3 regions of the Pantoea phytostimulans genome follow, and region 3 is predicted to be linked to each of the others. Evidence: predicted binding sites of a transcription regulator. Region 3 holds the regulator's gene; each other region holds the start of a gene.
What was found. Region 3 encodes PhoB, which activates phosphate uptake and scavenging genes when phosphate is short. Its sites were predicted from a motif close to CTGTCATAAAACTGNCNNAT; they were not measured.

Region 1 (10,265 bases), 1.3 Mb from region 3:
CCAAGGCCCTACGGCGGCAAAATATGCGATGAGCGAGATCAAACCACAGCGTATCGCTATCGTTCATGACAAACAGCAATATGGCGAAGGCCTGGCGCGTTCAGTACAAAAAAGTCTGAAAGACGCAGGCGCTAACATTGTGATGTTTGAAGGTATCACCGCAGGCGATAAAGATTTTTCTACGCTGGTGGCCCGCCTGAAAAAAGATAACGTCGATTTCGTCTACTTCGGCGGTTACTACCCAGAAATGGGGCAGATCGTACGCCAGGCGCGTGCAGCGGGCCTGAAAACCCAGTTTATGGGGCCAGAAGGCGTGGGCAATGCCTCGCTGTCGAACATTGCTGGTGCTGCCTCTGAAGGCATGCTGGTGACGTTACCGAAGCGTTACGATCAAGTGCCAACCAACAAAACCATTGTTGATGCTCTGAAAGCCAAAAAGCTCGATCCAACCGGCCCCTTCGTCTGGACCACCTACGCGGCATTGCAATCGCTGGTGGCTGGTATGGAGCGCAGCAAGAGCGCAGAGCCAGAAGATATTGTGAAGAACCTGAAAGAGGGCGCAGCCGTGCCGACCGTGATGGGCGACCTGAGCTGGGATGAGAAGGGCGACCTGAAAGGCTTTGAATTTGGTGTGTTCAAGTGGCATGCCGACGGTACGTCTACTGCGGTGAAATAAGTTTTAGGGGCGGCTTTAATGCCGCCTTTATCAACACGGCTTTACTTTCCGCCTGGCTGTCAAAGATTCACGCTAACGCATTCAGTTCACGGACGTTTTTTTTAAGGTACATTCTATGTCCGAGCAATTCCTCTATTTCCTTCAGCAAATGTTCAACGGTGTTACCCTTGGCAGCACCTACGCGCTGATCGCCATCGGTTACACCATGGTTTACGGCATTATCGGCATGATTAACTTCGCCCACGGCGAGGTCTACATGATCGGTAGCTATGTCTCCTTCATCGTGATTGCCGCCCTGATGATGATGGGCATCGACACTACGTGGCTAATGATTGCCGCCGGTTTCGTGATGGCGGTGATCATTTCCAGCGCTTACGGCTGGAGCATTGAGCGCGTGGCATATAAGCCGGTGCGCTCTTCTAAGCGATTGATCGCACTGATCTCCGCGATCGGTATGTCGATCTTTCTGCAAAACTACGTCAGCCTGACGCAAGGTTCCCGCGACCTCGCGCTGCCAAGCTTGATTACCGGGCAATGGACGGTAGGCGAAAGCAACGGCTTTGCCGCCACCATTTCAACCATGCAAATTGTTATTTGGATTGTGACCTTCCTGGCGATGCTGGCGTTGACCACGTTTATCCGCTATTCCCGCATGGGCCGCGCCTGTCGCGCCTGCGCTGAAGACCTGAAAATGGCCAGCCTGTTGGGGATCAACACTGACCGCGTGATTTCGCTGACCTTTGTGATCGGTGCGGCGATGGCGGCAGTTGCAGGTGTGCTGTTAGGCCAGTTCTACGGTTCAATCAACCCCTTTATCGGCTTTATGGCGGGGATGAAAGCGTTTACCGCGGCGGTTTTAGGCGGCATTGGCAGCATTCCCGGCGCGATGATTGGCGGATTAGTATTGGGTATTGCTGAAGCACTGACATCGGCCTACCTCAGCACTGAATATAAAGATGTGGTTTCGTTTGCCTTGCTGATTGTGGTGCTGTTGGTGATGCCGACCGGAATTCTGGGGCGTCCGGAGGTCGAAAAAGTATGAAGTCTTCCTTCGTTAATGCACTTATCTCCTCGCTGATGCTGCTGGTTCTCGCCACCTTTTTCATGGGGTTGCGCCTGAACCTGGATGGCACGAATTTGATAGTACAGAACGCCGGTAGTCTGCGGTGGGAATGGATCGCTGTCGCCTGCGTGGTGGTATTCTTGTTCCAGCTGATGCGCCCAGTGTGGCAGAGCGGCATGAAGAAAGTCTCGTTGCCCGCTTTCGTATTACCCGGCATTGATGGTTCCACGCCAAAGCAGAAACTGGTGATGGGGATCATGATCCTGGCCGCTGTTGCCTGGCCGTTTTTGGTCTCACGCGGCACCGTCGATATCGCCACCATGACGTTGATTTACATCATGCTTGGCCTTGGCCTCAACGTAGTGGTTGGCCTTTCTGGCCTGTTAGTATTGGGCTACGGCGGTTTCTATGCGATTGGCGCTTACACTTTCGCGCTGCTTAATCACTATTTCGGTTTAGGTTTCTGGGAATGTCTGCCGCTGGCGGGCATTGTGGCAGCGATGTTTGGTCTACTGCTGGGTTTCCCGGTGCTGCGCTTGCGTGGCGACTATTTGGCGATTGTGACGCTTGGCTTTGGCGAAATTGTGCGTATTTTGCTGCTCAATAACACCGACATCACCGGTGGTCCAAACGGCATCAGCCAGATCCCCAAACCTACCTTTTTCGGGCTGGAGTTTAACCGCACCCCGCGTGATGGCGGCTGGGATACCTTCCATAACGTCTTTGGCCTGAAATACGATCCCAGCGACCGCATCATTTTCCTCTATTTGGTTGCGCTACTGCTGGTGGTGCTCACGCTGTTTGTGATCAATCGTCTGCTGCGCATGCCACTGGGCCGTGCGTGGGAAGCGCTGCGTGAAGATGAAATTGCCTGCCGCTCGCTGGGCCTCAGCCCAACGCGCATCAAGCTCACCGCTTTTACTATCAGCGCCGCTTTTGCCGGGTTTGCCGGTAGCCTGTTTGCAGCACGACAGGGCTTTGTTAGCCCCGAATCCTTTACCTTTGTTGAATCCGCCTTTGTACTGGCGATTGTGGTGTTGGGCGGCATGGGTTCGCAGTTTGCCGTGATTCTCGCCGCCATTCTGTTGGTGGTTTCGCGTGAACTTATGCGCGATCTCAATGAATACAGCATGTTGGTGCTGGGTGGATTAATGGTGCTAATGATGATTTGGCGCCCGCAAGGTCTGCTGCCGATGAAGCGTCCACACCTGAAACTCAAGCAGGGTAAAAAAGGAGAGCAGGCATGAGTCAGCCTTTGTTAGCCGTTGAAGGCCTGATGATGCGCTTCGGCGGCCTGTTAGCCGTGAATAACGTGGCGCTGGAACTGCGTCCGCAAGAGATCGTTTCTTTGATTGGCCCAAATGGCGCCGGCAAAACCACCGTTTTTAACTGCCTGACCGGTTTCTACAAACCCACCGGCGGCAGCATCAAGTTGCGCGATCAGCATCTTGAAGGGTTGCCGGGCCAAAAGATTGCGCGCATGGGTATCGTTCGCACCTTCCAACATGTGCGTCTGTTCCGCGAAATGACGGTGATTGAAAACCTGTTAGTGGCGCAGCATCAGCACCTGAAAAGTGGCGTGTTCTCTGGATTATTGAAAACGCCAGCGTTTCGCCGCAGCGAAAGTGAAGCGTTGGATCGCGCCGCAACCTGGCTGGATCGCGTGGGCTTGCTGGAAATGGCAAACCGGCAGGCGGGCAACCTGGCGTATGGTCAGCAGCGTCGTCTGGAAATTGCCCGCTGCATGGTGACACGCCCAGAAATTCTGATGCTGGATGAACCCGCGGCGGGTTTGAACCCCAAAGAAACCCACGAACTGGATGAGTTGATTGCTGAACTGCGCGGTGATCACAAGGTTTCCGTGTTGTTGATTGAACACGATATGAAGCTGGTGATGGGTATTTCCGATCGTATTTACGTGGTGAACCAAGGAACGCCATTAGCCAACGGCACGCCGGAAGAGATTCGCAATAACCCGGATGTGATCCGTGCCTATTTAGGAGAGGCGTAACATGGCCAACACGATGCTAACCATTGAGAACGTCAGCGCGCATTACGGCAAAATCCAGGCGCTGCACAATGTCAGCCTGTATATCAACCAAGGCGAAATCGTCACCTTAATTGGCGCGAACGGCGCAGGTAAAACCACGCTGCTCGGCACGTTGTGTGGCGAACCTCGCGCCACGCAGGGTTCCATCACCTTTGACGGTAAAGCCATAACCGACTGGCAAACTGCACGCATCATGCGTGAAGCGATTGCGATTGTGCCGGAAGGGCGTCGCGTCTTTTCACGCATGACGGTGGAAGAAAATCTGGCGATGGGTGGTTTTTTTGCCAGCCGTCAGCAGTATCAGGAGCGCATCAAGCGCGTTTATGCGCTGTTTCCGCGTCTGGATGAGCGCAGATTACAGCGCGCAGGAACTATGTCCGGTGGCGAACAGCAGATGTTAGCGATTGGTCGTGCATTGATGAGCCAGCCGCGTCTGTTACTGCTGGATGAGCCTTCACTCGGTCTGGCCCCGATTATTATTCAGCAAATTTTCGATACCATTGAGCAGCTGCGTAGCGAAGGGATGACCATTTTCCTTGTGGAGCAGAATGCGAATCAGGCATTGAAACTGGCCGATCGGGGTTACGTGTTGGAAAACGGCCATGTGGTGCTGGAAGATACCGGCGCTGCGTTGTTATCCAATGAAGCGGTACGCAGTGCTTATTTAGGCGCCTAGTTTTCCTGTTGCTCTAACTCAAGTACGAGGTCGTTGCCCCCCACCTCAGTCCTCCCCCATACATGGGGGAGGAAGACGCTGCAATATGCTCGCTCTGAAATTGCATATGGCAGCGTCTCCTTCCCCTGCTTCGCGGGGGAAGGTCGGGATGGGGGACAGCGCGCAGATGAGGTCGTTTGCCCCCCACCTCAGTCCTCCCCCCATAAATGGGGGAGGAAGACGCTGCAATATGCTCGCTCTGAAATTGCATATGGCAGCGTCTCCTTCCCCCGCTTTGCGGGGGAAGGCCGGGATGGGGGACAGCGCGCACCATCAAAAAACGCTTCGATCCACTTCACTCTGCTTAAATCCTGAAATCCCGCTGTAACCTCTCTGTCATTAAGCCGTTATTTATCCGTCATTTTCCCGTGTCATGTTACGTCGCGAACAAAAAAATGCGCGATCTTGCGCGTACTTACCTGCACAGGAAAACAATATGTCCGTGTTTACTTTTCGTCGTAGCCTGATGAGTGCGGTGCTGGGCCTGACGCTCAGCGGCAATGCGCTCGCCGCCACTGAAATTCCTTTCTGGCACTCAATGGAGGGCGAGTTGGGCAAAGAAGTTGACTCTTTGGCGCAGCGTTTTAACCAGGCGCACCCCGATTACAAAATTGTTCCGACCTACAAAGGTAACTACGAGCAGAGCCTGGCCGCAGGCATTGCGGCGGTGCGTACCGGCAAAGCGCCGGCCATTTTGCAGGTTTATGAAGTCGGCACTGCCACCATGATGGCATCGAAAGCCATTGTGCCCGTGCATCAGCTCTTCCAGGATGCAGGCATCGCGTTTGATGAAAAACAGTTCGTTCCTACCGTTTCCGGCTATTACAGTGACTCAAGCGGCCATCTGATCTCACAACCGTTTAACAGCTCTACGCCGGTGCTTTACTACAACAAAGACGCGTTTAAAAAAGCGGGTTTGAATCCCGATCAACCGCCAAAAACCTGGCAAGAACTGGCGAAAAGCGCCGATGCGCTGCGTAAAGCGGGCATGAGCTGTGGCTACGCCAGCGGTTGGCAAGGCTGGATCCAAATTGAAAACTTCAGCGCCTGGCACGCGTTGCCGGTTGCAACCAAAAACAACGGTTTCGATGGCACTGACGCGGTGCTGGAGTTCAACAAACCGGTTCAGGTTCGTCATATCCAGATGCTGGAAGAGATGAACAAAAAAGGTGACTTCACCTACTTTGGTCGTAAAGACGAATCCACCGCCAAGTTTTATAACGGCGATTGCGCTATCACCACCGCTTCTTCCGGTTCGCTGGCCGACATCCGCCATTATGCGAAATTCAATTTCGGCGTAGGCATGATGCCGTATGACGAAAAGGTCGCGAACGCGCCGCAAAATGCCATCATCGGCGGGGCGAGTTTGTGGGTGATGAAGGGCAAAGATGCAGGCACTTATAAAGGCGTTGCGGAATTCATGCAGTTCCTCGCGCAGCCAGAAATTGCAGCCGAATGGCATCAGAAAACCGGTTATCTGCCTATTACCACCGCGGCTTATACACTGAGCAAGCAGCAGGGTTTTTATGACAAAAATCCAGGTGCCGATATCGCCACTCGTCAGATGCTGAACAAACCGCCATTGCCGTTTACCCAAGGTATGCGTCTGGGCAACATGCCGCAGATCCGTACCGTGATTGACGAGGAGTTGGAAGGCGTCTGGACCGGCAAGCAGTCACCACAAAACGCGCTGGATAACGCCGTGAAACGTGGCAACGATCTGCTGCGTCGCTTCGAACAGCAAGTTAAGTAATTGCCCTTCAGGGCCAGCTTATCCTGGCCCTTGTTCTCCTTTACGCAGAGCACGCTATGTCTTCAACTCGTCCGGTATTTCGCACCAGCGCGTTGCCCTATCTTCTGGTGCTGCCGCAATTGCTAATTACGGCTATTTTCTTTCTCTGGCCTGCCGGAGAAGCGCTGTGGTATTCGCTACAAAACCTCGATCCTTTTGGCCTCTCCAGCACTTTTGTCGGTTTAGATAATTTCAAGCGCCTGTTCGCTGATGCGTATTACCTGGCGTCGTTTTGGACCACGTTAAAATTCAGTGGATTGGTCACGGTGTGCGGCATGACCTTTTCGCTGCTGCTGGCAGCGCTGGTGGATTACGTCATTCGCCTGCGCAAGCTCTATCAAATGCTGCTGCTGCTGCCCTATGCCGTCGCGCCGGTTGTTGCAGCGGTATTGTGGATGTTCCTGTTTAATCCTGGGCTTGGCCTGTTCAGCTACTTGCTGAACCATGTCGGTTATAACTGGAACTACGCGCAAAACAGCGGTCAGGCGATGTTCCTGATTGTGCTGGCCTCTATCTGGCAGCAGATGAGCTATAACTTCTTGTTTTTCTTCGCTGCACTGCAATCTATCCCTAAGTCGCTGGTGGAAGCGGCGGCAATCGATGGCGCAGGCCCGGTGCGCCGCTTCTTTAATTTATCGCTGCCGCTGATAACACCAGTGAGTTTCTTCCTGCTGGTCGTGAATCTGATTTACGCCTTCTTCGATACCTTCCCGGTGATCGATGCCGCCACCGGCGGCGGTCCGGTTCAGGCCACTACCACGCTGATCTACAAAATTTATCGCGAAGGATTTACTGGCCTGGATCTGTCGTCCTCGGCGGCGCAATCCGTGGTGCTGATGCTGCTGGTGATTGGCTTAACGGTGATTCAGTTCCGCTTTGTGGAGCGTAAGGTGCAATACCAATGATTGAAAATCGACGCGGGTTGGATATCTTTAGCCACATCGTTTTGGTGCTTGGCGTGCTGACCATTCTGTTTCCGCTGTATGTCGCTTTCGTGGCCGCCACGCTGGATAACGAAGCGGTTTATCAGGTGCCAATGACGCTAATTCCCGGCACGCATTTATGGGAGAACGTCTCGCGCATCTGGACACAGGGCGTCAACGGTAACGGCCCGGCTTTTGGCATGATGCTGCTCAACAGCATGATCATGGCGCTCGGCATCACCTTCGGCAAAATCGTGGTGTCGATCCTCTCCGCTTTTGCGCTGGTGTGGTTTCGCTTTCCGCTGCGCACGCTGTTCTTCTGGCTGATTTTCATCACCCTGATGTTGCCAGTTGAAGTGCGTATTTTCCCTACCGTGCAGGTGATCGCGGATCTGAACATGCTCGACAGCTACAGCGGTTTAACGCTGCCGCTGATGGCCTCTGCGACCGCGACATTCCTGTTTCGCCAGTTTTTTATGTCATTACCCGATGAGCTGGTTGAAGCGGCACGCATTGATGGCGCCAGCCCGATGCGCTTTTTCTGGGACATCGTACTGCCGCTCTCCAAAACCAATCTGGCAGCGCTGTTCGTCATCACCTTTATCTACGGCTGGAACCAATATCTTTGGCCGCTGCTGGTGATCAACGACGCCAGCCTGGGAACTGCAGTAGCCGGGATAAAAAGCATGATCTCCAGCAGCGGTTCGCCCACGCAGTGGAACGAAGTCATGGCAGCAATGCTATTAACCCTGATCCCACCGGTGGTGGTGGTATTCGTCATGCAGCGCGCCTTTGTGCGTGGCTTGGTTGAGAGTGAGAAATAAGAGATGGCAGGTGTAACGCTTCAGGCGGTGACAAAATCCTACGATGGAAAAAATCAGGTCATTCAACCGCTGAATGTCACGGTGAATGAGGGCGAATTTATGGTAATGGTGGGGCCGTCCGGCTGCGGCAAATCAACCCTGCTGCGCATGGTCGCTGGGCTGGAGCGCGTCAGCTCAGGCGATATTTATATCGATGGCAAACGTGTCACCCACGAAGAACCGAAAGATCGCGGTATCGCGATGGTGTTTCAGAATTACGCGCTCTATCCGCACATGTCGGTAGAAGAGAACATGGCGTATGGCTTAAAGATTCGCGGCATGGGCAAAGAGCAGATCCGCCAGCGCGTACTGGATGCCGCACGCAGTCTTGAGCTGGATCCACTTTTAAGCCGCCGTCCGCGTGAGCTTTCTGGCGGGCAGCGCCAGCGCGTTGCGATGGGCCGGGCGATTGTGCGCGAACCGGCGGTATTTTTGTTTGATGAACCGCTGTCCAATTTAGATGCACGGCTGCGTGTGCAGATGCGGTTGGAACTGCAACAGTTGCATCGCCGCCTGAAAACCACCAGCCTGTATGTCACGCACGATCAAGTGGAAGCGATGACGCTGGCGCAAAGAGTGATGGTGATGAACAAAGGCATTGTCGAGCAGATCGGCACGCCGGTTGATGTCTATGAACGGCCCGCCAGCCAATTCGTTGCCGCGTTTATCGGTTCGCCGGCCATGAACCTGCTGAAAGGAGACATCAACAGCGACGGCACGCGTTTCACCCTTAATCCCTCCTGCGCGCTGCCGCTTGGCATAAATAAAGCGAAATGGGCAAACCGGCCAATGGTACTCGGCATTCGCCCGGAACACATTCAGATCAGCAGCCGCGAGCAGGTAGGCATTCCGATGGTGGTCGAAACGCTGGAGATGCTGGGCGCGGACAACCTGGTACATGGGCGTATTGGCGAGTCACGTTTAGTGGTGCGCTTGCCCTACAGCGAACGTCCCAAGGTGGGCAGCACGCTGTGGCTGCATCTGCCAGCAGATGCGTTACACTTCTTCGATTCAACCCATGGAAAGCGTCTGGAATGAGTCAAAAAAACTGGCCTTACCCGCACATCGTCGCGCATCGCGGTGGCGGTAAACTGGCACCGGAAAACACCTTAGCGGCGATTGATATCGGTGCGAAATATGGTCATTTGATGATTGAGTTCGATGCCAAACTGTCGAACGATGCGCAAATTTTTCTGCTGCACGATGACACGCTTGATCGAACCAGTAACGGTTGGGGCATCGCCGGAGAGTTGTCCTGGGACAAGCTGGCGAAACTCGATGCGGGCAGCTGGTTTAGCCGCGACTTTAACGGTGAACCGCTGGCGCTGTTGGCCGACGTCGCCGCGCGCTGCCGTCAGCATCAGATGATGGCGAATATCGAAATCAAACCTACGACTAACAGCGAAATTGAAACCGGTCGCGCTATCGCACAGGCTGCGGCGCAACTGTGGCAAGGTCAAACCGCACCGTTACTTTCTTCTTTCTCTTATGAAGCGCTGGAAGCCGCTATGCAGGTTGAACCTGAGCTGCCGCGCGGATTGTTGTTGCACAGTTGGGATAAACAGTGGCAGGAGAAGACCACCGCGCTGGATTGCGTGTCGATACACCTTAATCACAAGGTGTTAAGTGCTGCTCGCGTTGCTGAACTCAAAGCAGCAGGCTTACGCATTTTGGCTTATACCGTAAATAACCCTGAGCGGGCGCGGGCGTTGCTGAAGTGGGGCGTCGATGCCATCTGTACCGATCGCATCGACATCATTGGCCCCGATTTTACCTAGTTCTGATTCTGCTGCTGGCCTGGCTGCGTTCTAATCACGCGCTGCTGGGCACTGTCACGCTGTTCCTGCATTTTGCGCTGCACGTCCTGATTTTGCTGCTGCTGATCCTGCTGCAACTTCCTTTTTTGCTGTTGCTGCTGGTTCTGCATCTGCGACTGCATCCGCTGCTGGCTCGGATTGTAGCCCGGTTTGTTCGGATCATTAGTGCTGTTCAGCGTGTTCGCCATGCTGGTTAACGGCAAGAGCGCCGCAAAAACAATTAGCCATCTCTTCATAAAAAATCCTCCGTAAGCGCGATCGCTGCTGTGTGCAATAGGCTGAAATCAACCTTTAGATTACCTCTTCTAGTTTATTAGATATCACAAACTCCACATTTAAGAGTGTGCCGAATTTGACTTAACCCTC
Region 2 (10,265 bases), 790 kb from region 3:
GCTCTTTTCAAATACGCAGCGTTTCACCGGAGAATTTTATGCGTAAGCATCGCGCCTTGTTGGCGGCAACGTTGTTACTTCCTACTTTGGCGCAAGCAGAAGAAGCCACGGTTAAAGAGATCCATGACGTACCGCAGGTTCGCGGCAGCATTATTGCGAACATGTTGGAAAAACATGATAACCCGTTTGTGCTGTATCCGTATGAGAGCAACTATCTACTCTATACCTATACCAGTGATATCAATAAAGAGGCGATCTCCTCTTACAATTGGGCCAAAGAAGCGCGTAAAGATGAAGTGAAGTTCCAGCTCAGCCTGGCCTTTCCGCTGTGGCGCGGGATTTTGGGTGACAACTCGGTGCTGGGTGCATCTTATACACAACGTTCATGGTGGCAGCTGTCGAACCAAAGCCAGTCTGCTCCGTTTCGTGAAACCAACTACGAACCGCAAATTTTCCTTGGCTGGGCGACCGATTACTCGTTCGCAGGCTGGACGTTACGTGATGTTGAAATGGGCTTTAACCATCAATCGAATGGTCGCAGCGATCCCACTTCGCGTAGCTGGAACCGCCTGTATGCCCGCCTGATGGCACAAAACGGCAACTTCCTCGCCGAAGTGAAGCCGTGGTACCGTTTACCGGAAAGCAGCAGCCGCGATGATAACCCCGATATCACCAAATATATGGGCTATTACCGTCTCAAACTCGGCTATATGATGGGCGACAGTATTTTCAGTATGGAAGGTAACTACAACTGGAACTCCGGCTTCGGTGGCGCGCAGTTGGGTTGGAGTTATCCCATCACGGAACACGTGCGTTTTTACACCCAATTATTTAGCGGTTATGGTGAATCGCTGATCGACTACGATCATCGCCAGACGCGTATTGGTGTCGGCGTGACGCTGAACGACCTCTTCTGACCAACGACTTAAAGCAGGAATAGCGTGGCAACCTCGGCAGTTCTTAATCAGGAAGCGCTGGCACAGCAAGTATTACAAGATACTTTCGGCTACCAGCAGTTTCGTCCCGGTCAGCAAAGCATTATTAATGAAGCGCTGAACGGGCGAGATTGTCTGGTGGTGATGCCTACTGGCGGCGGTAAATCGCTGTGTTATCAGATCCCCGCGCTGGTGCAGGAAGGGCTGACGCTGGTGGTGTCGCCGCTGATTTCACTGATGAAAGATCAGGTGGATCAGCTGCTGGCAAACGGTGTGGCGGCGGCTTGCCTGAATTCGACGATGACGCGTGAGCAGCAGCAAGCGGTAATGGCAGATTGCCGTACTGGCCGCATTAAGCTGCTTTATATCGCACCAGAGCGCCTGATGATGGATAACTTCCTCGACAGTCTGGCGCACTGGCAGCCAGCAATGTTGGCTGTTGACGAAGCACACTGTATTTCGCAATGGGGCCACGATTTCCGCCCGGAATATGGTGCATTGGGAAAAATGCGTCAGCGCTTTCCCGATTTGCCGGTAATGGCCTTGACCGCTACCGCCGACGAAACCACGCGTAATGACATCATTAACCTGCTGCACATGCACGATCCGCTTATCCAGATCAGCAGCTTTGATCGTCCCAATATTCGCTACACGCTGGTGGAAAAATTCAAACCCACCGAGCAGCTGTTGCGTTACGTCCAGGATCAGCGAGGCAAGTGCGGTATCATTTACTGCAACAGCCGAGCAAAGGTTGAAGACACCGCTGCGCGTTTGCAGAGCCGTGGCCTGAGCGCAGGTGCCTATCACGCAGGCATAGACAGTGAACAGCGCGCTCGCGTGCAGGAAGCGTTCCAACGTGACGACTTACAAATAGTGGTCGCCACGGTGGCGTTTGGTATGGGAATCAACAAGCCCAACGTACGTTTTGTGGTGCACTTCGATATTCCACGCAATATCGAATCCTATTATCAGGAAACCGGTCGTGCCGGGCGTGATGGGTTGCCGGCAGAAGCGATGATGCTGTACGACCCGGCTGATATGGCATGGCTACGTAAATGTCTGGAAGAGAAAGTACCCGGTCCATTGCAGGACATTGAAAGGCACAAGCTGAATGCGATGAATGCGTTTGCAGAAGCACAAACCTGTCGCCGTCTGGTGCTGCTTAATTACTTTGGCGAGGGTCGCCAGCAGCCGTGCGGCAACTGCGATATTTGCCTTGATCCTCCTAAGCGGTATGACGGTTTAGTTGAGGCGCAAAAAGCGTTGTCAGGTATTTATCGTGTCGGTCAGCGTTTCGGCATGGGTTACATTGTCGAAGTGCTGCGTGGGGCAAACAATCTGCGTATTCGCGAACAGGGCCACGATAAATTACCGGTTTATGGACTCGGCAAAGATCACAGCCATGAGCATTGGGTCAGCGTGCTACGTCAGCTCATCCATTTGGGATTTGTGACGCAAAACATTGCTATGCATTCCGCTTTGCAGCTGACGGAAGCGGCGCGACCGGTATTACGCGGTGAAGTACCGTTGATGCTGGCGGTACCGCGACTGATTACCGCCAAACCCAAGAGCAATAGCTCAGCGAAATTTCATGGCGGCAATTACGATCGCAAGCTGTTTGCCAAATTGCGCAAGCTGCGTAAAGCCATTGCCGACGAAGAGAACATCCCGCCTTACGTGGTATTCAACGATGCAACGCTGATTGAAATGGCAGAACAGATGCCGGTGAGCGCATCAGAGATGTTAAGCATCAACGGTGTAGGTCAACGCAAGCTGGAGCGTTTTGGTAAGCCATTTTTGGTGATGATTAAAGAACATCTTGATGAAGAGTAAAGGACGCTAATTATGTTGATGTTATTCGCTACCGTTGCGCTGGTTCATTTGGTTGCACTGATGAGCCCTGGCCCGGATTTCTTTTTTGTCTCTCAAACTGCCGCCAGTCGCTCACGTAAAGAGGCGATGATGGGTGTGTTTGGTATCACGCTAGGTATTGTAATCTGGGCGGGTGTGGCGCTGATGGGCTTGCATCTGATTCTGGAAAAAATGGCCTGGCTGCATCAGATCATTATGGTCGGCGGCGGTCTTTATCTGCTGTGGATGGGGTGGCAGCTGATGTGCTCAGCACGCCAGCGCCACAAGCAGCCTCAGCCCTCTGAGCCGACGGTCGCGCTGCCGAAAAAAGGCATGAGCTTCCTGAAAGGTTTTCTTACTAACCTTTCGAATCCGAAAGCGATCATCTACTTCGGTAGCGTGTTCTCGCTGTTTGTTGGTAATGATGTCGGCGCGATGGAGCGCTGGGGGTTATTCCTGCTGATCATCGGCGAGACGTTTGCGTGGTTTACGTTGGTAGCGGCTATTTTTGCCATGCCGTGGATGCGTAGCAGGTATCAGCGTTTAGCGAAATGGATAGATGGTATGGCAGGCGTACTGTTTGCTGGATTCGGCATTCACTTGATTATTTCGCGGTAAGAACGGCTTTGCTTGCCCGTTCGCTCCCGAACGGGCTGGGCAATATTCAGCAGGATAAATCAGGCAATCTTTCTCGCGCTGGCCAGCAACACACCAACGGCCATAAACATCCCACCAAATAGACGATTCAGCAATTTCATCTGCTTTGGCCCCTTAATCCACACGGCAATGCGTGTCGCTAAGGTGGCATAACCAATCATCACGATGATATCGACGACCACTGTGGTGATGCCCAGCACCAGAAATTGTGCCAGCTGTGGCTGATGCGGCAGAATGAACTGCGGAAACAGCGCGGCCAGGAACACAATACTTTTCGGGTTGGTGAGATTCACCAACACTGCACGTTTGAACAGGCGACGTCGCGGCATGGCTTTAGAAACCGCATTGAGATCAATGGCACCGGCGGAGCGCCATTGTTGTATGCCAAGCCAAACCAGATAAGCGGCGCCAGCCCATTTCAACATCTCGAACGCCAGCAGCGATTGAGAAAACAGTGCGCCGAGACCCACGCCCACCAAAACAATATGCAGCGACAGACCAAGCTGCAGGCCCGCTATCGAGGCAACTGTCCCGCGATAGCCGTGACTGATGCCCGTGCTCATGGTGTTAATTGCGCCAGAACCTGGCGATAAACTGAGAATTGAGGTGGTGAGAAGATAGGTCAGCCACCATTCGATGGTCATGGGTTACGTTCCCTGTATCGACGGAAGTGTGACACAATACGCCAGAAATAAGCGCGGCGCTATGGGCGACACGCGGCGAATCAGACTCTTTTTTCAGGGCAAACAGGAGGGTGAATGAATCAACACAAAGCCAGTTGGCTTCGGCGTGAAAAAGCATTTGCCGCCTTTGCAACCGGGCCTTTACTGGATTTTTGGCACGGTCGAGAAGAGTGTGAGTTTATTGGGGTAGAAAACCTGACTTTGCGCTATGTGCGCTTCACCTCGCCGCAACATAAGCGCGTTATCTTGATTGTGCCGGGCCGCATCGAGAGTTACGTAAAATATCCCGAGCTGGCGTACGATCTGTTTCATTGCGGTTTCGATGTGATCATTCTCGATCATCGTGGTCAGGGAAGATCGGATCGTTTACTGGAAGATTCGCATCGTGGACATGTGGACGAATTTACCCACTACGTTGATGATTTGGAAACGCTCTACTTAAAAGAGATCGTTGGTGGCCATTATCAACAGCGCTATGCTTTAGCGCACTCTATGGGCGGCGCAATTTTGACGCTGTTTTTGGCGCGTCAGCCGCAGGCTTTTCACGGTGTGGCATTGGTTGCCCCGATGTTCGGTATTGCCTTGCCGTTACCGGAATGGATGGCGCACCGTATTCTTGATTGGGCTGAAAAACGCCCGACCCTGCGCGATGGTTATGCACTAGGCACAGGACGCTGGCGAGCGCATCCGTTTGGCATTAACCGCCTGACACACAGCGCGGAACGTTATCGCCGTAATTTGCGTTTTTACGCTGACGATCCGGCGATTCGCGTCGGCGGGCCCACCTATCATTGGGTTCGCGAAGGGATTCATGCCGGACGTAACATTATTAGTCAGGCCGATAAAATCACGACGCCGGTGCTGCTGTTACAAGCCAGCGACGATCGTGTCGTCGATAACCGTTCGCAGGATCTCTTTTGCGCCGCGATGGCGTCTGCAGGTCATCCATGCGCAGGCGATAAACCGCTAGTTATAGAAGGTGCGCGGCATGAGATCTTGTTTGAAAAAGACGAAATGCGCGCCGAAGCGCTGAACGCCGTGGTCGACTTTTTTTCAGCCCACTGCTAACTCTTTCATTTACCTTGCTGGCTGCAGCCACCTGAAATAAATACCCGAGGTTTTCATGTATTACATCGTTGCATCCGACCTGGATGGCACGCTGCTTTCTCCCGAACATCGCATCACACCGTTTGCCCGCGAAACATTGCAACAACTGGTGGCACGCAATATTCACTTCGTTTTCGCTACGGGCCGCCATCACATTGATGTTGGTCAGATGCGCGATAAACTGGGTATCCCGGCTTACATGATCACGTCTAACGGTGCGCGTGTTCACAATGCCGATGGTGAACTGATCTTTAGTCACAATCTGGATCAGGACATCGCGGGCGATCTTTACGGCCTGCAATATCATCACCCTGAAATTCTGACGCACGTCTATCGTGACGACGAATGGTTTGTTAGCCGTTCGCGTCCGGCAGAACAAGATTATTTCCGCGAATCGGTGTTCAATTATCAGGTTTACGAGCCAGGCATGCTGCCAACCGACGGTATCAGCAAGGTCTTTTTTACCTGTGAAAATCCTGAGCATCTGATTCCCATGGAGCAGGCGATTGAAGCACGGTGGGGCGACCGCGTTAACGTTAGCTTCTCGCTGCCGACGTGCCTGGAAGTGATGGCGGGCGGCGTTTCCAAGGGCCATGCGTTGGAAGCGGTGTCAAAACTGCTCAACTACTCCTTGAAAGAGTGCATCGCTTTTGGGGACGGCATGAATGATGTTGAAATGCTGAGTATGGCAGGCAAAAGCTGCATCATGCTGAATGCTGCCCAGCGTTTAAAAGATACCTTGCCTGAAGTCGAAGTGATTGGCAGCAATGTCGAGGACGCTGTGCCGCAAACCTTGCGCGCTCTGTTTTTATCATAGATAAGCTGTTGAAAGAAAAAGGCCGGTTATCCGGCCTTTTTTATGTCGACTCAGGCCAACTGTTTTTTGTGTTTATGTTCGCTGACCATTGTCAGCAGCAGCAGAATCACTGCTAACACACAGCCGACAATCATCACTAAAAATCCACCGTCCCAGCCGAAATAATCCACCGTGTAACCCACGATAGCGCTGGCTGCAACCGAACCGCCCAGATAGCCGAATAGACCCGTAAAACCTGCCGCTGTGCCTGCCGCTTTTTTCGGTGCCAACTCCAGCGCATGCAGGCCAATCAGCATTACCGGGCCGTAAATCAAGAAGCCGATAACGATCATACAAGCCATATCAATGCCGGGATTACCTGGCGGATTTAGCCAGTAAACCGCTGTAGCGATGGTCACCAATGTCATGAAGAACACACCGGTTGCACCACGATTGCCGCGGAAGACTTTATCTGACATCCAGCCGCACAGCAGGGTGCCGGGAATGCCAGCGTATTCATATAAGAAGTAAGCCCAGGAAGATTTATCCAGGCTGAAATGTTTGACCTCTTTGAGGTAAGTCGGTGACCAGTCAAGAATGCCGTAACGCAGCAGATAAACAAACACGTTAGCCAATGCGATGTACCACAACAGTTTGTTGGGTAAAACATACTTCATGAAGATCTGTTTAGCCGTGAGTTCCTCTTCATGGCTGGCGTCGTAATCCACCGGATAATCGTTTTTATACTCTTCAATAGGCGGTAAACCACAGGATTGGGGCGTGTCGCGCATTAAAGCAAAAGCAATAATTGCGATCGCAATCGCACCAAAAGCAGGCATATACAGCGCCGCTTTCCAGTCATTGAACCAAGCCATGCCGAGCAGGAAAAGCAGTGGAGGAATGCCACCGCCCACGTTATGTGCGCAGTTCCACACCGAAACAATGCCGCCGCGCTCTTTTTGCGACCACCAATGCACCATGGTACGACCACACGGTGGCCAGCCCATTCCCTGAAACCAGCCACACACAAACAGCAGCACAAACATCACCATGATGCTGGACGTTGCCCAAGGCACAAAGCCCATTATCAGCATCACAGCCGCAGCCAGAATCAATCCAGCCGGTAAGAAAACGCGTGGATTCGAGCGATCCGAAACGGAACCCATGATGAATTTGGAAAAGCCATACGCGATGGAAATACCGGAAAGCGCGAAACCCAGATCGCCACGGGAAAATCCTTGTTCTACCAAATAAGGCATGGCGAGAGCGAAGTTTTTTCTGACCAGGTAGTAAGCGGCGTAGCCAAAAAAGATGCCAATGAAAATTTGCCAGCGCAGGCGGCGGTAAAGCGGATCGATATATTCGTCAGCAACCTGCGACTTATGGGGCGCGGGTTTAAAGATACTCAGCATAGGAGTGGCCCTCCGGGCGCATTATGGTTTTCGTTCCCAGCAACGTGGATTATAAAAAAAGATTTACTCTGGTGTTCCATTTCGCGCACAGAATAATAATGGTTTCGTAACGTTACTGTGATGAATCGCGCATTTGTTACAGTTTTGTGACAGTAAAGCGCGTTTAAATCCAAAAAATGGATCATTACGCGCGTTTTGTCGAGAGGAGATGAAGAGATGGATTTTCATTGAAGTGTAAGGGGTTCACAAAACAGCAAGCAAAGGTTTGATTGCTCTGTTAACACTCAGTTGTAAACCAAATAGCGCAACCTTATTAAAGCACATTGTTTACACTGGTCACTTCGTTTATATCGGGGTCGTTAGCGTGCTGTTATTGATTGTTACCACCATACTTTGGGCTTTTTCATTCAGCCTGATTGGCGAATATCTGGCGGGACAGGTGGATACCTGGTTCTCAGTTTTAATGCGATTGGCTTTGGCGGCATTGGTGTTTTTACCCTTCCTGCGCTGGCGTGGTTATCGCCTTTCAACGCTGTTGCTTTATATGTTGGTGGGCATGTTGCAGCTCGGCATCATGTATTTGATCAGTTTCGAAGCCTATCTCTATCTCAGCGTGTCAGAATTTTTGTTGTTCACGGTGATGACGCCGCTCTATGTCACGTTGATTTATGACGTGATAAGCAAGCGTCCACTGCGTATCGGCTATATCTTTAGCGCTCTATTGGCCGTAGCGGGTGCCGCGATTATTCGTTACGACAAAGTCAGCGAAAATTTCTGGTTTGGTCTGCTGCTGGTGCAGCTGGCAAATATCTGTTTTGCGGCTGGCATGGTGGGTTACAAACGCCTGCAAGAAACGCGTCCAATGCCGCAACACACCGCCTTTTCCTGGTTCTATCTTGGCGCGGTGCTGATTGCCGCGATCGCCTGGTGCGTTTGGGGAAATCCGAATAAATTACCGACGACTTCGCTGCAGTGGAGCATTCTGGTGTGGTTAGGCGTAGCAGCCTCGGGTCTGGGTTATTTCATGTGGAACTATGGCGCAACGCAGGTCGATGCAGGCACGCTGGGCATCATGAACAATATGCATGTGCCGGCTGGATTACTGGTGAATCTGGCGATTTGGCAGCAGCAGCCGCATTGGCCGAGTTTTATCGCGGGGGCAGCGGTAATTATTGCCTCGTTATGGGTGCATAAACGCTGGGTTATTGGAAAGAGTCCGACATAATTATTGATTATGGCCAGGCGGCTTTTCGTCGAAAAGGCGAAGCAGCAACGTAAAAATGGCGAAGCCTTTACTCAGGGCTTCGCCGTTATATTTTTGCAATGAGCGTGAGGCGAACTTAAGCCGGTTTACCCGTCTTTGGACGATGAATCATCGCGAGTCCCTTCAGGAAATTACGCATAATCTGATCGCCGCACTCGCGGTAGTTTTTGTGATCAGGTTTACGGAAGATCGCGCCAATTTCAGCTTGAGAAACGGTGAAGTTAGCCTTTTTCAGTACGTCAGGAATGTCAGTAGTTTTCAAATCGAAAGCGATGCGCAGTTTTTTCATAAAGATGTTGTTGTTCATTTTGCGCTCAATGGAAGGCGCTGGCATATCTTCACTTTTGCCACGGCGATGGAAAATAAGCCCGTTAAGGAAATAACCCATCAACACGTCAGGACAGGGACGATACGCGGCGTCGTCATCTTTTTTTAACCACGTCTGCACATCGGTTTCTGGCACATCGCAACCTGCCAGCGCAAAAATCGCCACCACTTTGGCATCGCTCAAATTGAGCATGTAGCGCACGCTGCGCAGAATATCATTGTTAGTCATGGTGAAATCTTCTTATGGTCAGTCGACAGGCTGCGCATTATAGGGGATTTTACCTGCGCTCGCGCAGGTTTGTGGCGATTGATTAGCGTTGCAGTACGGTACCCGGAAGCTGGGCATTGCGCACAAACGGCAGATGCTCACAGGCGTGCTGGCGAGCAAAACGAATAAAGGCTTCCAGCACCGGCTGGCGCTGCTCGCCGTCACGTACGGCGGCGTAAAGCCGACTCCATAATCCATCACCCAAGGTTTTAGTTACCACCAATCCCTGTTTCTCAAAACTCTCAACCACCCAATGTGGCAAGGCGGCAATGCCCATGCGCGCCGACACCATCTGAATCAACAACAACGTGTTATCAACGCTTTTCAGTGCCGGGCTGACGCCAGCGGGTTGCAGGAAGTTACGCCAGATATCAAGGCGTTGTCGCTGCACCGGATAGATCATTAATACCTCGTCAGCGAGATCGTCTGGCGAAATGTGCTCAACCTGCGCCAGCGGGTGATCCGGCGCCAGAACAAGGCGGACTTCAAAATCAAACATCGGTGAATAAAACAGGCCAGAGCGCGGCAGGATATCGGACGTCAGCACCACGTCCAGCTCGCCTTGTTGCAAGGCGGGTTGCGGATCAAAGGTGACGCCAGATTTGAAGTCCATTACCACTTGCGGCCAGCTTTGGCGGAAATTATCCAGCGCAGGTGTTAACCACTGAATACAGCTGTGACATTCAATTGCGATGCGCAGCGTGGTTTGATGCGGCTCATGGCAGGCTTGCAGCGCTTGCTGTATTTGCGGCAGAACCTGCTCAGCCAGTTGCAATAAAATTTCTCCCTGCGGCGTAAATCGCAACGGCTGACTTTTACGGACGAACAGGCGGAATCCCAGCCGCTGTTCCAGATCGCTGAACTGATGTGACAACGCAGATTGCGTCTGATGAAGCTGGGCAGCAGCAGCAGCCAGCGAGCCAGTATTACGCAGAGCCTGAAGCGTCCGCAGGTGCTTGAGTTCG
Region 3 (10,265 bases):
GGAAGAGGCGGCGCGTCACTCTGCGTTTGATAACTTCGGTTTGCACTACGGCAAGCAGTTTAAACCGCAGTCATTAGGCTTGATTGGTTACATCGGGTTGTGCTCGGCCACGCTGGAGCAGGCGCTACACAATGTAGTGAATGCTTTTCCCTGGCATCAACACGATACCTTGACCCGGCTGGTGGACAAAGGCGACAGCTGGCGGCTCGATTATCAGGTGCGCCACGGTGCGATCCTGACGCGACGTCAGGACGCCGAATTAACCTTGGGCATGTTCATGAACCTGATTCGTCACGTTGCCGGTAAAAACTGGGCGCCGCGCGAAGTGCATTTCGAACATCCACGTCCAGAACAGTGGCATGAGCACTGCAAAGTGTTTGATGCGCCGGTGTGGTTCGATCAACCGTTTAATTCGCTGGTGATCGCCAAGCGCGATTTGATGCGCAACATGCCAGAAAGCGATCCGATGTTATTGATGGTGATGCAGGATGCGATTCGACGTTTAAACAGCGCGGCCTCACAGCAGAGTATTGTTGAGCAAACGCGTTCGCAGGTTAATCTTTCGCTGATGCAGGGCGAACCGGTGCTGGAAGAGATAGCGGATAAACTGGGATTATCAGGCGCATCGTTACAGCGGCGCTTACGCGAAGAGGGGATAAGTTTTACTGCGCTGGTGGATAAAGTGCGTTGCGAAATGGCGACGCACTATTTACAGCAGAAGCAGCTGCCCATCTCAGAGATGGCGCTGCTGCTGGGATATTCAGAAGTCAGCGCTTTTTCACGCGCTTTCCGCCGCTGGTTTGGCATCAGCCCACGCCAGTGGCGGCAGGATCTGCAGGTTAGTTAGCGTCGGTTTGAGGAAAGATAATCTCCAAACCTTCAGGCGCGTTTTTAGGCGGTAAAGGTAAATTGCGCATGCTGCTGACGGTTTGCCAGGATTTCAGGCACAGCGCTTCATCGCCTTCAGTGCGCAACACATTGTATCGGCCATCTGGACGACGTTGTGCCGTCACTTTGCAGGTTTTGCCCGCATATTTCGTGCTATCGCCGAAGTTCTGAATCAATGCGCTATTCACCTGTTGCAGATACGCATTAACCTCTGGATCCGTTCCCGTGGCCGCTTTTTGACTGCATCCCGCCAGCAGCGCAACACAGGCGCTGCAAATGATCCATTTCGTCATTCTCATCTCCTCACGGGCTGGGCAAATCGAGTTTGCTGTAGCCCAGACCATTCATTTTCTGCACTTTGATCTGCACCGGAATACGCTCTTTCATCGCCTCGACGTGACTGATCACACCAATGGTTTTGCCGCTGGCGTTGAGCGCATCCAGCGCATCCAGCGCGGTATCCAGCGTTTCGGCGTCCAGCGTACCGAAGCCTTCATCAAGAAACAAAGATTCGATACGCGTTTTATGACTCACCAAATCGGACAGCGCCAGCGCCAGCGCCAGGCTTACCAGGAAGCTTTCGCCGCCAGAAAGCGTGCGCGTGTCACGGGCGGTGTCGGCTTGCCAGGTATCGACAACGTCCAGTTCCAGGAGATCCAGCGCGCGGCGTTGCAGCAGATAACGCCCGTGTAAGCGATCCAACTGACGATTGGCCAGCGCCACCAGATGATCAAGCGTCAGCCCTTGGGCGAACCGGCGGAATTTGTCGCCGCTGGCCGAGCCAATCAAATCATTGAGCAAGCTCCACTGCGCCAGCGCGACGTCGTCTTGTTCAATCTGCTGCATTAATTCTTGCTGCTGAGCGCGCAACGTTGCATCGCTAAGTAACTGCTGCTGCGCCTGTCCTTGCTGACTGGCGTTATCGCGGAGTGCCAGCCGCAGACTTTCTAGCTGCTCACTTAATGCCTCAGCAGATGTCGGCATATTCTCTGGCTTCGCCTGCTGATGCGCGGCAAAACGCTGCTGTACTTCCGCCAGTCGCGCCCGTTGTTGTTGCTGTTGCTGATCCAACTGTTGCAGGTGATGACGCAACTGCTGCGCAACCTGTTCCTCCAGCAAAGCCGCGCGCAGGCTGGCTTCATCGCTAAAGGCGGCGGCGCTCAAGGCGCTGTTGAACGCCTGCTCGGCATCGGCCAGGCGCGTTGCCAGCGAGGTTAACTGGGTATCCATCACTGTCAGCTGTCCGCCCAGGCTGCTGACTTGGGTTTGCGCTTGCTGCCAGCGGCTTAAGCTTTGCGCCAGCTGTGTCTCTTTTTGTTGCAGCGTCGCCTGCATCTGCTGGCGCGCAGACAACACATCACGATCGCCAAAAAGTGAAGTGCGCCGTTGGCGCTGTGCGTCAAGCTGCGTGATGATCAGCGTGAGCTGTTGTTGCTGAGTGTTAAGGCGTTGCTGCTCGCTTTCAAGCTGCTGCTGAAGAGCGTTGACCTGGCTTTCAGCGCGCGTCAACTGCGGTTGCAGTGTGGCGAGCCGCTGCTCGCTCTTTTGCCACTGCTGCCAACGCTGCTGCTGAGCCGCTAACCAATTTTCACGTTCTTCCGGCGACGGCGACGTTAGCGCGGCATCGGTCAGTTGCTGTTGTAGCGCATCGTTAAGCTGCTGCCAGTTAGCGTGTTCCTGCCGTTGACGCTGCTGCACGCCTTCCAGCGTTTGCTGCTGATTTTTTAAGGTTTGCTCAGCCAGTTGCTGCGCCTGCTGATGTTGCTGTAAAGCCTGCTGTTGCTGAACGTAGCGCTCTTTCGCGGTCTGGCGTGCGCGCTCAGCGGCGTCCTGCGCCTGAAGCAGTTGATATAGCCGGGTTTCCTGCTCGCTTTGCTGCTGCTGCCAGCGCGTTAAATCAGCCTGATCGTTAAGCGTGAAGGTAAGTGCCAGCTCACTGCTCAGCGCTTGCCACTGCTGAGTAAGGGTTTCATTCTGACGGGTAAAATCAGCGATCTCTTCGCGCAGCGTTTGCTGCTGAAGGGTGAACTGATTTAGCTGCTCTTTTTTGCTGGTTCCCGCTTCTCGTAATGCCTCGACCTGAACTTTAAGCGCCGCCAGCCGCTGCTGGTTTTCGCTGATTTCCAGTTGGGTGTAAGCCTCAACTGCCGGATGGGTGCAAGAACCGCACAGCGGGCAGGGCTGATCGGCCTCAAGGCGTGCGCGGTAATCAGCGAGATCGGCAATATGCTGTTCCAGCGCGCAAATCTTCTCGACATCTGTTAGCTGCTGATTTTCACGCTTCCAGTCATCACGCAGCTTTTGCAGTTCAGCTTCGCCCTGCTGGTGCGCTTTTTCCAGCGCAACAAGGCGCTGCTGACGTACATTAAGCTGCTGTTGCAGCGGTTGCCACTGCGAGGCGATAAGCGTCAAGTTCTGTCGCTTATCACGGCTGTTTTGCAGTTGCGTAAGGGAATGACGCACCGTTTCAGGCGGATCGTTTTGCTGTAGCGAAGTTAGTACTTGCTCCGCCTGTACCACTACTTGTAAAGCCTGCTGTTCGGCTTGTTGCAGCGGTGCTGCCTGTTGCGCTTGTTGGCTAAACTGCTGCTGCTGCTGGGCTAACTGCTGCTGCAACTGTTGATGCTGCTGGGTTAATTCAGCCAGCACGATTTCACGCTGGGTTAACTGGGCAAACCGTTCCTGCCACAGCGACAGCGATGCGCCCCATTGCGCCACATCCGCCAACTGCGCGCAAATCACCTGCTGAGCGGCTTGCTCTTTTTGCAACGTCTCAAATTGCGCATTTTCACGCGACAGCGCTTGCTGTGCCTGCTCGCAGACGCGTTGTTGCCGATCCTTTTCACCTTGCTGCTGCTGTGCTTGTTGATGCAGCGTGGCGATCTGCTGATCGAGTGGAATCACCTGTTCCGTTAACAGCGTTTCCTGCTGTTGCTGCACGTTCAACGTCTGTTCGCGCACCTGCTGCGCGTCGGTGTAGGCCAGTTGTTCACGTTGTTGAGTCGCAAGAGACGCCTGATACTGCTGTGAAAGCTGCTGTTGAGCCTGCAGCACCTCACGCTGTTCGCGCTGTAATTCGTCACGCTGTTGCAGCTTGCCGCGCAGCTTCTCTGCCGGTTCGCTGCGAGCCAGCCGCTGACGATCGACCTCGGCGGCTTGCCACGCCTGTTCTGCCTGTTGCAAGGCGTCAGCGATCTGCCGCACATCAGTACTGAACTGCTGCGCCTGCTGCTGCCATTGCTGCTGTTGATGGGCATTATCATATTGCGCGGTTAGCGTCTGCTCCGCTTCGGTAAGTGAAGCGATTTGCTGCTGTAACGCCGCTCGCGTTTCGGTATCAAGCAGCGCCATACCGCCCGCTCGGCTGCGCAGCAGCGCTAAGGCATTTTTTGATTCTTTATGACGTTCAAAGATTGCCATGGAAATCAGGCCATAAATTTCTGTGCCGGTGAGTTCTTCCAGCAGTTCAGCCCGTTCGCCTGATTTGGCGTTAAGAAAAGCAGCAAACTGGCCTTGTGATAGCATCATTGAACGCGTGAAGCGTTCGAAATCGAGGCCGGAAAGCGTTTCGATCAGCTTTAGCTTGTCGCTGACTTTGTCTGCGACAATCTGATCGTCGGCACAGCGTGCCAGTTCCACGCGTGGTGCCTGCAACTTGCCATCCGCCGTGCCGCGTGCGCGGTTCTGGCTCCAGAAGGCGCGCCAGGCTTCGCCTTTGATTTCAAATTCAACTTCCGCCAGACATTCAGCGCAGTCGCGCGTCATCAACGCATTTTGTGTTTGTGAGATGGCACCAAGACGCGGCGTTTGGTGATACAGCGCCAGGCAAATGGCATCCAGCAAGGTGGTTTTACCCGCGCCGGTTGCGCCGGTAATGGCAAATAATCCATTGCTGGCAAAAGGTTCTGCACGGAAGTCGATAAACCACTCACCGCGTAACGCGTTGAGGTTTTTAAAACGTAGCGTGAGGATCTTCATGTGTTCTCCTCAATGTCAGCCAGCGTGCTGCGGAACAGCGTATTGAGCTGCTGGAGTTGTGCTTCATCCATGTCGCTGTCCAGGGCTAAGCGGCGAGCAAATACCTCTTCTACTTTCAGTTCGCTCAGCGTTTCGTTCTCAAGCCGCGCAAGGCTGTGCTGGCGCAGTTCACGGCTGCGGCGCAACAGCAGCACCTCAACCGGCAATTCAGCGGTCAGCGCTTCAACCCGACGCTGCAAATCACTGAGATATTCCTGCGTCGTGACTTCAATATCCAGCCACACCGGTTTCTCATCCTGATAGGTTTGATATTCGGCAAGCTGCTGCTCAATTTGCGCCAGCGAGCCTTTGAGCATCTGCATCGGCTGAAACTGCGGCACCGTAAGCGGCGTGACGCTTTGCAGACCATGGGGGGCAAATTCAAGCAGGAAAACGCTTTTTTCCGTGCCTAATTCATCAAAACTCAGCGGAATGGGGGAGCCGCTGTAGCGAATATGTTCACTGTTGGCCACGCGCTGCGCACGATGAATGTGGCCCAGTGCGATGTAATCGGCGGCAGGGAAAGCGGAAGCCGGGAATGCATCTAACGTCCCGATATAGATATCGCGCACTGACTCGCTTTTGCTCACGCCAATCGTGGTGAGATGGCCTGTGGCGATAATCGGCAAGGACAATGCATGCGCCTGGGCGGCGACAAAACTGCGCTGATAGTGGGCGGAAATAGCGTCCAGCAGGTTAACCTGTTTTTCGCGGCCTGATTGACCTGCACGGCTGCGCATGATGTCACGCGGACGCAGATAGGGAATGGCGCACAGCAGCGCGCCCGGTTCGCCCTTACGGTTGTTCAGCACCAGCACTTCGTCAACCGGTGTCGCAATAACGCGGGTATTCAGGCAGGCAAGCAGCTCGCGTGACTCATTCAGTGTGGCCACCGAATCGTGATTACCTGCCAATATCACTAACTGGCAGCCGCTGGGCTGTAGCGCCACCACAAAGCGGTTAAACATTTCACGTGCATAGCTTGGCGGTGTACCGGTATCAAACAAGTCACCGGCGACGATCAAGGCATCGACCTGATGTTGCTCAATCTGTGCCAGTAGCCATTCAAGGAAAGCCTGATGCTCAGCTGCCCGGCTTTTATTGTAAAAGAACTGCCCCAAATGCCAGTCCGCGGTATGAATGATGCGCATAGAACTCCCTGCTAAAACCAAATGCCCGGCGATTATACCTCATACTTCAAGCTGCAGATGCGTTGGCTGCGCGTGCGTGCTCCGGGCTCTTATCCGCTTGCCGCCTCCCTGCAGCTCGAATTATTTCGGCTATCAATTTATAAATGCTGCCTGCTTAAATAAATTTTCACGTCTGGCCTCAGCGCTTAACGCAAATCATAAAATGTTATGTCGCTGTCAACGTTCGGTATTAAAGCCTGATTTAACAGGGTATGTTTTTCATAAAAGTGTCACAAAACTGACGCATAATGGCGCCGCGAACATCAGTGACAGCCGTCATATCAGCAGGAGTAATAATGGCTAAGCGCATTTTGGTTGTGGAAGACGAAGCCCCAATCCGTGAAATGTTGTGTTTTGTTCTGGAGCAGAACGATTATCAGCCAATCGAGGCGGAAGATTATGACAGCGCGGTCGGTAAACTGATTGAACCCTGGCCCGATTTGATTCTGTTGGACTGGATGTTACCCGGCGGCAGCGGTATTCAGTTTATCAAGCACCTTAAACGCGAAGCGATGACGCGTGATATTCCGGTGATGATGCTGACCGCTCGAGGCGAAGAAGAAGACCGCGTGCGCGGTCTGGAAGTGGGCGCGGATGACTACATCACCAAGCCGTTTTCACCGAAAGAGTTAATGGCACGTATTAAAGCGGTGATGCGCCGTATTTCACCGATGGCGGTGGAAGAGGTGATTGAGATTCAGGGCTTGAGTCTGGATCCTTCCTCACATCGCGTAATGTCGGAAAGCACGCCGTTGGAAATGGGCCCGACCGAATATAAATTATTGCACTTCTTTATGACGCACCCGGAACGCGTGTACAGCCGTGAACAGCTGTTGAACCACGTTTGGGGCACCAATGTGTATGTCGAAGATCGTACCGTTGATGTGCATATTCGCCGTTTGCGCAAAGCGCTGGAACTCTCTGGCCACGATCGCATGGTTCAAACCGTTCGCGGAACAGGTTATCGTTTCTCTGCCCGCTACTAAACGGAGCCTTACCCGTGCTGGAACGCCTCTCCTGGAAGAGATTATTGTCGGAACTGGTGCTGGCGTCTTTGCCCGCGCTGATTCTTGGCCTGCTGTTCGGCTACTTGCCGTGGCTACTGCTGCTCAGCGTGTTGGGCGTATTGCTGTGGCATTTCCATAACCTGATGCGTTTATCGCATTGGTTATGGCTGGATCGCACCATGACGCCACCGACCGGGCGCGCCAGCTGGGAACCGTTGTTCTACGGTTTGTATCAAATGCAGCTGCGTAACCGGCGGCGGCGGCGAGAGCTAGGCAATCTGATCAAGCGTTTCCGCAGTGGGGCAGAGTCGCTACCGGACGCCGTTATTCTCACCACCGAAGAGGGCACCATTTTCTGGTGTAACGGCCTGGCGCAGCAGCATCTTGGCTTACGCTGGCCAGAAGATAATGGTCAGAACATCCTGAACCTGCTGCGTTATCCTGAATTCTCCCGCTATATTCGCCAGCGCGATTTTGATAAGCCGCTGACCCAAGTGCTGAATAATCAGCATCACATGGAATTCCGCGTCATGCCCTACAGCGAAGGGCAATGGCTGCTAGTGGCGCGTGATGTCACGCAAATGCACCAGTTGGAAGGGGCAAGGCGCAACTTCTTTGCCAATGTCAGCCATGAACTGCGCACGCCGTTAACGGTGCTGCAAGGGTATCTGGAGATGATGAACGATGCGGTGATGAACGAAAAGTCGCGGAGCAAAGCGCTGCACACGATGTCGGAGCAAACGCGCCGCATGGACAGTTTAGTGAAACAGCTTCTGACTTTGTCACGCATTGAAGCCGCACCCGCTATTGATCTAAAAGAGAAAGTCGATGTGCCAATGATGTTAAAGCTGCTGCAACATGAGGCTGAAACGCTGAGCGGCGGGCGGCATGAAATTCATTTCCATACCGATCCCCACTTGAAAGTCTTTGGCAACGATGAACAACTGCGCAGCGCCATTTCCAATCTGGTTTACAACGCCGTTAATCATACGCCGGAAGGCACACGCATTGATATCAGCTGGCTGCGCAGCCGGCAGGGCGCAATCTTTAAAGTCTGCGATAACGGGCCAGGTATCGCGCCAGAACATTTGCCGCGTCTGACCGAGCGTTTTTATCGGGTCGATAAAGCCCGCTCGCGAGCAACAGGCGGCAGCGGCTTGGGCTTAGCTATCGTTAAGCATGCGCTGAGCCACCAAAACGCGCGGCTGGAGATCACCAGTATTCCTCATCAGGAAACCTGCTTTACCTTTACGCTGGCACCGAGGTTGATTGTCAGCATCGGGATGCAGGAGAATGCAGTTCATTAACGGTTAATGGACGTCCTCATGCGTGCGCTTCTTTACTCTCTTCTTTTGTTGCTGCCTGCCATAACGCAGGCACAATCGATTACGCTTTCCGGCAATTTAAGCAGCGTAGGATCGGACACGCTGGGCTACCTGATGACATTGTGGGGCGAGGACTTTAGCCGTCAGGCACCGGGAGTCAATGTGCAGGTGCAGGCGTCCGGTTCTTCCACTGCACCCACCGCATTAGCCGCGGGTGCTGCTCAACTGGGCGCAATGAGCCGCCCAATGCAGGTAGATGAACGTCAGGCATTTGAAGCGCACTACGGTTATCCGCCACTGGCGGTACCGGTAGCCATGGATGCTTTGGTGGTGGTGGTGAATCAGCGCAATCCGTTGCAGCAGATTGAGCCGCGTCAGCTCGACGCGATTTTCTCTATCACCCGACTGTGCGGCGCAACCGCCACTCCCGCTCGCTGGGGCGATCTCGGACTGCAACAAGCGGATTGGATAAAGCGAAATTTGCAGCGTTACGGCAGAAATTCCGCTTCCGGTACATGGGGATTCTTTAAACAGCAGGCGCTGTGCAATGGCGATTTCCGTAGCGACGTGGCAGAGTTTCCCGGTTCAGCTGCGGTGGTGCAAGCCGTTGCAGGCAACCCGCGAAGCATTGGCTATGCCAGCTTCGGCTTTCATCTCAGCGGTGTAAAAATGTTGTCGGTCGTCAACGCAGAGGGTGCCGCGGTAGCGCCGGATGCGAACACCATTCGCAGCGGTCAATATCCGTGGGCGCGCCCGCTTTATCTTTATGTGAACAAAGCGCCGGGTAAACCTTTGCCTCCACTTGTCGCGGCTTTTTTACAACAGGCGCTGTCGCCACAAGGCCAGCGTCGTGTAAGCGAGGCTGGTTATCTTCCCCTTTCAGATAAGCAAATCGCGCAGGCGCGCGCTGCGCTTGAAAATAATTAACCTGATTATCGCTCAACATGAATTTCTTTCACGTTACCTGAAATTTCTTCTATTGCAGATGAAGGGTTCGCATGTCACTCTTTGGTTAGACATATAGCCATCCAGATGGCCAAAAATAACCAAGCGAAATTATTCCCTGCCGCAATTATGTGTCAGGTGAGTCAGAGGTGATCATGCAACAACATACAGCCCCGTTCCGTGCCGATACCGTGGGTAGTTTCCTGCGTCCTGCAGCCATTAAACAGGCGCGTGAGCAGTTTGCTGCAGGCGAAATTGATGCAGTTGAACTGCGCCGTGTAGAAGATGAAGCGATTCGCGATGTTGTGGCTAAGCAGCGCGAAAATGGCCTGAAAGTGGTCACTGACGGCGAGTTTCGTCGTGCATGGTGGCACTTCGACTTTTTCTACGGTTTGGAAGGTGTCGAGCGCTATGAAGCGGATCAAGGCATCCAGTTCAACGGCGTACAGACCAAAGCGCATGGTGTGAAAGTGGTCGGCAAACTGGGTTTTGCTCATCATCCGATGCTGGAACATTTCCGCTTCCTGCAAAGCGTAGCCGGTGACGCAGTGCCGAAAATGACCATTCCAAGCCCGAGCGTGCTGCACTTCCGCGGTGGCCGTAAAATGATTGATGCCAACGTCTATCCCGATTTAGCGGAATACTTTGACGATCTTGCACAGACTTATAAAGACGCCATCAAAGCCTTTTACGACGCGGGCTGCCGTTTTCTGCAGTTGGATGATACCGTTTGGGCATATCTCTGTTCAGAAGATCAGAAAAGCCAAATCCGTGAGCGCGGTGATGATCCTGAAGAGTTGGCGCGTATTTATGCACGCGTCCTGAACAAAGCGTTGGAAGGTAAACCTGACGATTTAACGATCGGACTGCATGTCTGTCGCGGCAACTTCCGT

Region 1: a site for PhoB is predicted at 4,838-4,857, ahead of ugpB (sn-glycerol-3-phosphate ABC transporter substrate-binding protein UgpB). Genes of this name have one in related genera too.
Region 2: a site for PhoB is predicted at 7,575-7,594, ahead of glpT (glycerol-3-phosphate transporter). Genes of this name have one in related genera too.

The regions. Positions count from the first base shown of each region.
Region 1 is NZ_CP173698.1:2,777,573-2,787,837, reverse strand. It holds gene ACF2G4_RS13075 (branched-chain amino acid ABC transporter substrate-binding protein) at 1-676, shown strand, start outside; gene livH (high-affinity branched-chain amino acid ABC transporter permease LivH) at 792-1,718, shown strand; gene ACF2G4_RS13065 (high-affinity branched-chain amino acid ABC transporter permease LivM) at 1,715-2,986, shown strand; gene livG (high-affinity branched-chain amino acid ABC transporter ATP-binding protein LivG) at 2,983-3,750, shown strand; gene livF (high-affinity branched-chain amino acid ABC transporter ATP-binding protein LivF) at 3,752-4,465, shown strand; gene ugpB (sn-glycerol-3-phosphate ABC transporter substrate-binding protein UgpB) at 4,941-6,257, shown strand; gene ugpA (sn-glycerol-3-phosphate ABC transporter permease UgpA) at 6,314-7,201, shown strand; gene ugpE (sn-glycerol-3-phosphate ABC transporter permease UgpE) at 7,198-8,043, shown strand; gene ACF2G4_RS13035 (sn-glycerol-3-phosphate import ATP-binding protein UgpC) at 8,047-9,120, shown strand; gene ugpQ (glycerophosphodiester phosphodiesterase) at 9,117-9,860, shown strand; gene ACF2G4_RS13025 (DUF2756 domain-containing protein) at 9,857-10,135, opposite strand.
Region 2 is NZ_CP173698.1:3,280,368-3,290,632, forward strand. It holds gene pldA (phospholipase A) at 39-917, shown strand; gene recQ (ATP-dependent DNA helicase RecQ) at 942-2,768, shown strand; gene rhtC (threonine export protein RhtC) at 2,781-3,404, shown strand; gene rhtB (homoserine/homoserine lactone efflux protein) at 3,464-4,087, opposite strand; gene pldB (lysophospholipase L2) at 4,202-5,194, shown strand; gene yigL (sugar/pyridoxal phosphate phosphatase YigL) at 5,250-6,050, shown strand; gene glpT (glycerol-3-phosphate transporter) at 6,101-7,441, opposite strand; gene ACF2G4_RS15400 (carboxylate/amino acid/amine transporter) at 7,806-8,666, shown strand; gene ACF2G4_RS15405 (DUF1456 family protein) at 8,782-9,261, opposite strand; gene metR (HTH-type transcriptional regulator MetR) at 9,344-10,265, opposite strand, start outside.
Region 3 is NZ_CP173698.1:76,367-86,631, forward strand. It holds gene ACF2G4_RS00380 (AraC family transcriptional regulator) at 1-847, shown strand, start outside; gene ACF2G4_RS00385 (cell envelope integrity TolA C-terminal domain-containing protein) at 840-1,181, opposite strand; gene ACF2G4_RS00390 (AAA family ATPase) at 1,192-4,866, opposite strand; gene sbcD (exonuclease subunit SbcD) at 4,863-6,056, opposite strand; gene phoB (phosphate response regulator transcription factor PhoB) at 6,392-7,081, shown strand; gene phoR (phosphate regulon sensor histidine kinase PhoR) at 7,096-8,409, shown strand; gene ACF2G4_RS00410 (PstS family phosphate ABC transporter substrate-binding protein) at 8,428-9,354, shown strand; gene ACF2G4_RS00415 (cobalamin-independent methionine synthase II family protein) at 9,528-10,265, shown strand, end outside.